Regions from separate parts of the Shewanella sp. SM21 genome, predicted to be linked through region 3. Evidence: predicted binding sites of a transcription regulator. Region 3 holds the regulator's gene; each other region holds the start of a gene.

Region 1 (3,279 bases), on a different contig from region 3:
TTTCTACAACAGGAACAACTGCGTATTGATCGCCTATGGCGTAAGCAATTAGGGCGTCAGCAAGGTTTGAAGTGGCTTGAAAAACAAACACATATACAAGAACAAGCACAAGTGGCGCGCCGTGAACAGGCAATTGTTGATGATATGGCGGGTTTCTATTACAAGAATAAAGGCCAATAGGCGCTGTGTCATTACAGCTGAGAGCCACCTTTTAAACTATGTCCCATTAGCGAGGGCTTTGGTAACTCTCAATAATTCAGTTTAATTAGCGTTTGGCACCGTAATCAATTTCATGGTGTTGGCCATCTTGATTCAGGATACGGTTAATCGTTTCTTGCTGTATTACGAGCAATCTGCCGTTGGTTTCATTGGCTGTTTGGCTATCTTTAACTAACAGCTGCAAGTTGTCCCATGACATTTTTATTTGCGGTCTTAGGTGATCAGGTAGCGCCGTGATTAAGCGTCTCATGCCACTATTGTCACTATTAAAACCTAGTGTCGCGAGATTTTCGCTTCGCTGTTTGGCTCTCAAAGCCAACTTGTTACACAGTGCAGTTTGACGCTCGTTATGGGCTAAGAGCGCATCATTATCCCTGCGTTGCATTAATTCACGTTGGTGCTTAAGCATTGATTTTAATTGACTATATCCCTCAAGATCTTGACGAATATCGCGAATTAAACTTTGAACAAGTTCGCGTTTATTTACTTGACTATTATCCATGCTGTATCAATATCTTATCTGCAATTTTATCTAAGCTCAGCTCAAAGCTGCCATTACTTAAAGCCTGACGTATAGCAGCAACTTTATCTGTGTCAACGTCGGAGATGGTATGTAACTCTTTCTGGGTTTGTTCTAACAATTGCCAGTCGTGACTAATATCTTGTCGTGTTGGCGTTGATAGATTTTCTGATTCAACGGGCTTTCTGGGCGTATTAGCGCTCTTACTCGTGCTGAACTCAGTGCTCAAGGCACTGCTAATTTTATTAATTTCCATAGATGTTCATCGTCATAAATGGCTAGATATTAGATATAGGCGACCTAAATAGGATAAATCTAAAATAAATTTTTAAATTTATTCTAAGGTGGCTTAAATGTTAAAAACGGGTTTCAACTCTCCCCTTAGCTATGGGGTAAGCGGTAATGATTTTCCCTGAACTACTATTCCTCACTCTAATGGCATCACCTTGTTTACCCGCATCCATAGCAATCCCAATCATATTGGCATAAAAGGTGGCACTGACTGCTTCGATAATCACTTCATCCCCTATGCTCACGAGTTCTGGTGCACTTAAATTGCTTGCTCTTATGGGTTTGTTTTTGATTATTTTTCTGGCAACCGCTTGCCCTAAAATGTGTTTTTCATCAGTAATAATGTCTTGATCTGACGCAGTTAAGGGCAACATTTGCCATTGTAGATTTTCTGATGTGACAACTTCATCTCTCTTAAGCGTTTTGTTGGCAACAGGAATGTAGGCGCTGAGAGCAACCTTGGCCCGAACATAGAGTGACCAGCCTTCAGAGGCACAGCTTATTTTTCGTTGGATCCGACCGAATGGGAGCCCTTTAGCAGCCTCGACTTGGAGCGCTGTGCTACACGTTTTTAGCTTGGCAGTGCTGGAAGGAATGTGCAGTGTGATTTTTTTGCTGACTTTTTTTATCTCTTGCGATTGTTGCCACTTAGCTATCTCTGCGGCTACGGAGTTTGTCATTTGCTGAGATATTTGTTCTGTCGCCGTGATCTTCCCTTTCGCGTGCACATTGAGCGGAAGTAACCCTATGCTCAGTAAGAAAGTGAGGGAAAAGAACTTTCCGTATATCAATAGCGATTTCATTTAACCAACTGTTTTATATGAATAAGTATATTGGCATGCTAATTGTAAGCTGCTCGGCCATCTAAATTAATTACGCATACAGTACTAGGAGTTGAGATGGCTATCAACCTTGATAAAGCATTAGGAATACATCCTCAGACACTCGATTTTAGAGTGGAGAGAAGCAAGGTATTAGCGAGTAATTTAATCAATGCCGAAACTCCGGGGTACAAAGCGAGAGATTTGGATTTCAAAGCGGCCATGAAGCAAGTTGAAGCAGGCATGCAGATGAATCAAGAGTACAGCCTCGCTTATCGCATGCCTTATCAAAATTCTGCCGATGATAATACCGTGGAACTCGGTAAGGAACAGGCAAGATATTCACAGAATGCGATGGATTATCAAACGAGTTTGACATTTTTAAACATGAAAATAGCCGGTCTAAAGTCTGCTATTGAAGGTCGTTAGGAGCCTGTATGTCATTTGGCGATATTTATCAAATAGCGGGTGCTGGCATGAATGCTCAGACCATACGTTTAAATACGGTCGCGAGTAACTTAGCTAACGCTGGAACTGCCGCCGAAAACCCTGAGTCGGCCTATCGAGCATTAAAACCCGTATTTGCGACTATTTACGATGCGACTCAACAAGGTGCGATTGGTGCTTCGATTGAAGTGAGCGACATAGTCCAAGCGGATGCCCCATTGGATATGCGTTATGAGCCGAATCATCCCTTTGCCAATGAACAAGGCTATGTTGCTTACTCTAATGTGAACACGATTGAAGAAATGGCTGACATGATGGCGGCAAGTCGTTCATTTGAAACCAGTGTTGAAATCATGAATCGTGCGCGTTCTATGCAGCAAGGTTTATTGCAACTAGGGAATAAATAGCAATGGAATTGGCTCGCTCTGGTAACAACTCGATTCAGAATCCTGCAGGTGCATTAGCGGCACCAGGGAATGATGCTGCGTCATTAAAGAATGAATTTATGACCTTAATGATTGCACAAATCAAGAATCAAGATCCCACTAAACCGCTTAACAGTGCTGAGTATATCTCTCAATTAGCGCAGTTTTCGCAGGTCGAAAGCTTAGAGGGAATGCGGAAGAATCAATCAAGCCAAATGGTCATGATGGAAAATTTGGGCATAGTACAGTCGGCATCTTTGATTGGTAAGAATGCCATGGTGCCTGTGTCTGAGTTTCAGCTCGATGGTGAAGCGGTTGAAGGCAAAGTGTATTTAGAGAATGCAGCTGAAGGCTTAGATCTTGAAATTATCGATGCACAAGGTCAGGTCGTTAGCACTATTCAACTCGGTGCTCAGGATGTTGGTGATGTTCGGTTCTCTATCGATCCTGCTGAGCTGGGGTTGTCTGCAGGCAAATATGAAATCAAAGCTAAGGCGACACTAGGTGAAAATAGTTTAGTTGCGCCAACGTATATTAAGGCACCGATCGAGAGAAT
Region 2 (3,279 bases), on a different contig from region 3:
AGAAAGGATAAAAATCGGCGAAACGTTTATAAGAGTTAGTCATCTTGTTGAACCGAATAGAATAAAAGCTGGCCATGGACACTGCCAATACTCAGCTCGCCTATGGATACAAAGTCATGCTGAGTAAACAGTTGCAAGTGGTTCTCCTGAGCGACAAACACACCAATGCCATCCAAATCAGGCTGCTCATCACACCAACTCACCACAGCTTGCACCAACTTATGTCCAAGTCCTTTGTGCTGTTCATTTGGTGCAAGAGCAATAAACTGCAAAATACCGCAGTGCTTACTGGGTAAAAGTTCAATAATACTGGACTCTTTGTTCATTAGTGCTTGAGTCGATTGCCAACCTGTACCTAACAACATCTTTAAGCGCCAATGCCAATAACGCCCTTCCCCTAAAGGCACTTCTTGAGTAACGACACAGGCTAACCCAAAGAGTCTTTCATGGTCGAATAAACCAATGAGGGCTTGTTTTTGTTGCCATAACGTATTGAGTTCTTCCCTGATTGCGGCGCGCAATTTTTGCTCATAAGCGGCTTTGTCTGAGGTAAAGAGTGAATCGACAAAAAAAGGATCATCATGGTAAGCGTTATAGAGAATAGAAGCGGCAATGCGTAAGTCTTCCGCGGTCAAATAGACTGCGCGGCAGTCCTCCAGAATTTCATTGTCCATCGTTAGCATTCCTTGACTTAGCTCACACTTTTTATGCGTAACTGTTAATCTACCAAGGAAACTAAAAAGTGCAAATTTTAATCATAGATTGCATTTTTCAATCAGGCGCTTACTCTAAACGAAGGCACTATACTGAAAAGGAAATAATGATGGATACAACTCCAGTAGACTTAAGCCACTTGTTTGAGCAACTCGGTTTAGACAGTAGCGACGAGGCCATAGCGCAGTTTATTGCAACCCATGATATCGACCATCACATCCATTTAAGCCAAGCGCCCTTTTGGACCCCAGCCCAAAAGAGCTTTATCATTGAAGGTTTAGAAGCCGATGCCCTCTGGACTGAGCCCATTGAGCAATTAGACACTCAGCTACGTAAACGATAAGACTCGTTGGTTCAGATTTTACCGTAAGCCGTTTCACCCCAACCCACTAAGGCATTGTTGCTCAGCACGATAGGCGTGCATTCATCCTTAGTGGTTTTTCCATCGCCATTATTACGCTGGGTACGATAAAACAACACTAAGACTTCTTTATTGGCTTCACCTTGTTGAGCACTTTGTTGAATATAGGCTTCACTAAAATCAGCGGTGCCCATTAAGATCATCACTTGGTCTTTAGGCATGCCTAAGCTCAGTTTGGTTAAGTTAGTGCGATTTTTATCCTGCACTTTCTCCCAAGATTCGCTGCTATCCCAGCCCGATTCACCATCACCGACATTGACCACGCAGCCGCTAAGACCTAAGCTTGCGAGCCCTAAAAAAGTGATGGCGATAAGTTTGTTATTCAATTTATGGTTCATCATGTGACATCCTGTGTAATTATTATTGAAGCTTAAAAATGGTATTTCGGCTGGACAATAAGCAAAATAAATGCCACAAGACAACATACTGTTTTTAAATGAAAAAATTAATTATTATTTTAAAATTGGTTTAAACAATTCAACAAATTAAGGAATTTTGCTAATTATGAGTCCCCTTGACCAAGTATTAGCGGCCGCACGTTCGCTCGAAGCCTGCGGTAAAGTACCGAGCCTTGCCTTAATTAAAACCCGTTTAGGTAGTAGCCTACCTTTACCTATATTGATCCAAGGCTTACAGCAATTTAAATCTATGCCTAAGGCGGATCGCGAGCGTTTAGCTGAGTTGCAAACTATCAGCCCTACAACTGACACTCCCGCAACTAACGATACCTTAACCCTTGCAGTGCTCGCCGAGCGCATGCAGATGCAACAGGCGTATTTTGAACGTCATGCTGAGCAGCAAAAAACAGAAATAATGCAATTAAAAAACGAACTGCTTGAACTTAAACAACGCATCAACTTATTAGAAATCCAAGGAAAAACAGCTTAATGTTTGTCACTGAACTGCGCTTCGAATGCTTCGCCGACACCACGATATCTGCCGCCGAGAAGGCCATTAATCAGCTCCTTGAAGCCTATCGAGCTAATGGCCAAATCTTAGGACGAGAATTTGCGGTCGCCTTTAATGACGGTGAGTTTAGAGTGCGTTTATTGATGCCAGAGAAAAGCAGTTTAGCGCACAAATATCACAGCCCTTGGGTCAAAAAAGCCTTAGTAGAATTAACCGACGCTAAACTACTCGCGCCGCGGGAAAAGTTTATTGGTCAGGATATCAATTCTGAAGTAAGTAATACCGAAACACCCAGCTGGCAACTGCTATACACCAGTTTTGTGCATATGTGCTCGCCCCTACGCAGCGGCGACAATTTATTGCCCATTCCCCTGTACCGTATACCCGCAACCTTTAATGGCGATCATAAGCGTATTATCCGTTGGCAGAGCGAATGGCAAGCCTGCGACGAGCTGCAAATGGCGGCGGCCACTAAGGCAGAATTTGCCGCGCTAGAGGAATTATCGAGTCCTGACAGTGATTTATTTCGCAGAGGTTGGGATTTGCGCGGTCGTATCGAATATCTCACTCAGATCCCGACCTATTACTACTTATATCGCGTTGGCGGCCAAGATTTGGCCTCAGAAAAAACGCGACCTTGCCCACGTTGTGGCAGTCATGATTGGAAACTCGATGAACCTTTATTAGATATGTTCCATTTTCGCTGCGAGCCTTGCCGCATAGTGTCGAATCTGTCTTGGGATCATCAATAACACCTGTTTATCCCCTTGCAGAACTCAACCTAAGATAAGCCACGCTTAGGTTGAGTTAATACTTAGGTTGATAATAAAAATTTCGCTCACAGAAGTTAACGCTTACCGAAAAGGTTTTGCCACATACGTTTAAAACTGGCGAAAATACCAGGATGTTCTAATGCGGACATAGGTAGTTCTTCATGTTTAACGGGTGGTGCTATCCGTGGCGATAATGCTTCAATAAACGCAGTCAAACTCGAGGACAATTGCTCAGATTGCACTTCACCAGGGATTTCAATCCATACGCTACCATCACTGTTATTGATGGTGAGCATTTTATCTCCCTCATCTAACAGACCGATAAACCAAGTCGGTGACTGCTTCAGTTTCTTCTTCATCATCAGATGACCAATCAGGTTTTGTTGCAGGCAGTTAAAATCGTCATCATTCCAGACTTGCAGTAACTCCCCCGTGCCCCACTTAGAGTCAAATAATACTGGT
Region 3 (3,279 bases):
GACACTGATGGCGACGAGATCGTTACTGCCTTTGAGTTGCTCAAGCAAACTGCCAATCAATGGCAAGGGAAGGTTATCGACACAATAATAGCCGAGATCTTCGAGTACCCTAAGGGCGACAGATTTGCCTGAGCCTGAGCGGCCCGACACTATGACCAGTTTCATCCAGTGATTACCTGATAGAGTTCCGTTTCATCATGCGTCTTGCGTAATTGCTTTAATATTTGCTTGTCGCTCAGCTTTTCGGCCATGCAAGACAAGGTACTTAAGTGCTGCTGACATTGGTCTGCAGGCACCAGTAGTGCAAATAAAATATCAACAGGTTGCTTATCGATAGCATCAAATGCTATCGGCTCTTCACACTTAATTAGTATGGCAATGGGCTGATCTATATCGGCTAGTCGACCATGTGGAATGGCGATGCCGTTACCTATACCTGTGCTCCCCATCTTTTCGCGCGCCACTAGGCTTTCGAATATCTCTTGAGATGAGAGGGTCGGGTACTGGGCAGCGACTAAGTCGCTGATGAGTTCCAGTACCTTTTTCTTGCTGCCCGGAGTGGCGCAGGTAGTGCACTCCGGCCGCAGTATGGTACAAAGTTCCATTATTAGTGTTTTGTTAACTTCTCTTTGTGTTTAATAACCTGACGGTCAAGCTTGTCAATCAGGGCGTCTATAGCGGCATACATGTCAGCATGCTCTGAAGTAGCAAAAACTTCACCACCTATGAGGTTTATTCTCGCTTCGGCAATCTGTTGCATTTTCTCAACATTGAGCACAACGTGCACATTATTGATCTGTTCGAAATGGCGTTCAAGTTTTGAAAACTTTTCTTCTACATATGCACGTAACGATTCGGTAATTTCGACATGGTGTCCACTTAGGTTTATTTGCATAGAAACGTCCTCCGATATCCACTGTAGGTTATAAACTTTTACGCTGATTAGAAGGTGGAATAAGCATAGCCTCTCGGTACTTCGCAATGGTTCTGCGGGCTACGTTGATCCCTTGTTCTGCCAGAAGTTGTGCCATCTTACTATCGCTTAATGGTTTTTTCTGGTTTTCCGCTGCCACCAGTTTCTTTATAAAGGCTCTGATTGCTGTGGATGAGCACTCACCACCATCGTCAGTACCGACGTGGCTAGAGAAGAAGTATTTTAGTTCAAAAAGTCCCTTAGGGGTATGCATGTATTTTTGAGTTGTGACCCGTGAGATGGTGGACTCATGCATTTCTACCGCTTCGGCAATATCGTTAAGCACCATAGGCTTCATGGCTTCTTCACCATACTCAAAGAAACCTTGCTGATATTGCACTATGCAATTAGCAACTTTAAGCAAAGTATCGTTACGGCTTTCTAAGCTCTTAATAAACCATTTAGCCTCTTGCAGATGGCCGCGAATAAATTGGCTATCGGCTTGGTTTTTGGTACTGCGTGCCATAGAAGCATAATGTTGATTTACATTGATTTTTGGCATGCAGTCAGGATTAAGCTCAACGACCCAGCGGCCATTTTTCTTCGACACAGACACATCTGGGATAACGTATTCGTCATTATTGGGCGTGATCAACAAACCTGGGCGAGGATTGAGGGTTTGGATAAGTGCTATACCATCCCTTAATTCATCTTCTTTTAATTTAGTCTTACGCATCAATAACCTAAAATCACGGGCGGCGATCAGATCTAAATGATCTTTGATCAGTATACGGGCGTTTTCTAGGTTGGGAGTATCAGCGGCGAAATGCGACAGTTGGATCAGCAGGCATTCACTTAAATCGCGGGCGGCAACGCCTATGGGATCAAAATGCTGAATACGCTTGAGTACGGCTTCGACTTCGTCAAGCTCAACTTCAGGATTGCCCATGGCTTCGAGAATTTCTTCAGTGCTTTGGGTGAGATAGCCCTGATCGTCGATGGCATCAATAATGGCGGTGGCAATGGCTAAATCGGTTTCAGAAAACGGCGTGAGGTTTTTTTGCCATTCTAAGTGTTCGTACAAACCTTCACTGGTCTCGCCTTGGAAGGGCATATCGTCTTCACGACTGCCGCCGGGGCCTGAGTTTGGGGAGGCGGTAAACACTTCATCCCATGTGGTGTCCATGGGGAGCTCATCGGGCATGGATTCTTTGGTTAGCGACTCTGCCGTATCTATGGTGGAGCTGTCTTTTTCTGGTGGCAGAGTGCTAGATTCACTGAAATCCGTATCGGATAGCGTTTGGTTTACAGGGGTTTTAGTGGCGTCGAATTGATCCTCTTCCAGCTCGAGAAGGGGATTAGAATCTAATGCTTGCTGGATCTCTTGCTGCAGTTCTAATGACGACAGTTGCAACAGACGTATAGCCTGTTGTAGTTGTGGCGTCATGGTTAACTGTTGACCCAGTTTGAGCTGGAGTGACGCTTTCATGTTACCGCTGATCCCTACGTTATTATTGTTGGATGAGGTCGCTTATTATCATTTTGAGTGAAGCCCAATGGCGGTATAAATTGCCTCCATTGGCTTCGCTCGATTAACTATAGCCTGAATTGTTCACCTAAGTACACAGCCCTAACTTGCTGATTGTCTAAGATCTCTGCTGGAGTTCCTTCGGCAATCAGGTTTCCGTGACTCACAATATAAGCATGTTCACATACATCTAATGTCTCGCGGACATTATGGTCTGTGATCAGTACGCCAAGGCCGCGACTTTTGAGTTGTTCGATAATCTTCTTGATGTCGATAACCGAAATAGGATCGACGCCGGCAAACGGTTCATCGAGCAAAATGAACTTAGGATTAGCGGCTAAAGCCCGCGCAATTTCGACGCGACGACGTTCGCCACCCGACAATGACATGCCTTGGCTGTCACGGATGTGGGTGATATGAAACTCTTCGAGCAGATGTTCTAGTTCTTCTTCTCGTTCTTCGTTTTTAAGTTCTTTACGAGTTTGCAGTACGGCCATGATGTTGTCATGAACAGTTAGCTTACGAAAGATACTGGCTTCCTGCGGTAAGTAACCTATGCCTTTGCGGGCACGCAGATGCATAGGATCTGCGGTTAAATCATCATCGTCGATAAAGATATGCCCCTTATCGCTCTTCACTAGCCCGACAACCATGTAAAAGGTCGTGGTTTTACCGGCACCGTTTGGACCGAGTAGGCCAACGACTTGACCGGTTTTTACCGTCAGACTGACGTCTTTAACCACTTGGCGACTCTTGTAACTTTTTGCCAGATTTTGTGCTCTTAAGGTGATTTGGGTCATTTAGAGTCCTGCTTTTTTACAGGTTTATCCGCTGGAGC

The links. Region 3 encodes sigma-54, which starts transcription at its own class of promoters, with help from an activator protein. Its sites were predicted from a motif close to GTTGGCACGNNNNTNGNNT; they were not measured.
Region 1: the regulator sigma-54 is predicted to act here: its motif matches at 1,863-1,881, upstream of flgB (flagellar basal body rod protein FlgB).
Region 2: the regulator sigma-54 is predicted to act here: its motif matches at 1,533-1,551, upstream of L5L94_RS00510 (DUF3192 domain-containing protein).

The regions. Positions count from the first base shown of each region.
Region 1 is NZ_JAKKRL010000017.1:70,693-73,971, reverse strand. It holds gene L5L94_RS19180 (hypothetical protein) at 1-180, shown strand, start outside; gene L5L94_RS19175 (flagellar protein FlgN) at 266-721, opposite strand; gene flgM (flagellar biosynthesis anti-sigma factor FlgM) at 714-995, opposite strand; gene flgA (flagellar basal body P-ring formation chaperone FlgA) at 1,096-1,821, opposite strand; gene flgB (flagellar basal body rod protein FlgB) at 1,930-2,280, shown strand; gene flgC (flagellar basal body rod protein FlgC) at 2,289-2,705, shown strand; gene L5L94_RS19150 (flagellar hook assembly protein FlgD) at 2,708-3,279, shown strand, end outside.
Region 2 is NZ_JAKKRL010000001.1:116,088-119,366, forward strand. It holds gene L5L94_RS00495 (DUF962 domain-containing protein) at 1-43, opposite strand, end outside; gene L5L94_RS00500 (GNAT family N-acetyltransferase) at 36-674, opposite strand; gene L5L94_RS00505 (DUF2789 domain-containing protein) at 824-1,057, shown strand; gene L5L94_RS00510 (DUF3192 domain-containing protein) at 1,069-1,476, opposite strand; gene L5L94_RS00515 (ELKS/Rab6-interacting/CAST family protein) at 1,640-2,023, shown strand; gene L5L94_RS00520 (Zn-ribbon-containing protein) at 2,023-2,796, shown strand; gene syd (SecY-interacting protein) at 2,892-3,279, opposite strand, start outside.
Region 3 is NZ_JAKKRL010000018.1:23,654-26,932, forward strand. It holds gene rapZ (RNase adapter RapZ) at 1-165, opposite strand, end outside; gene ptsN (PTS IIA-like nitrogen regulatory protein PtsN) at 162-605, opposite strand; gene hpf (ribosome hibernation promoting factor) at 608-895, opposite strand; gene L5L94_RS19460 (RNA polymerase factor sigma-54) at 924-2,402, opposite strand; gene lptB (LPS export ABC transporter ATP-binding protein) at 2,510-3,241, opposite strand; gene lptA (lipopolysaccharide transport periplasmic protein LptA) at 3,238-3,279, opposite strand, start outside.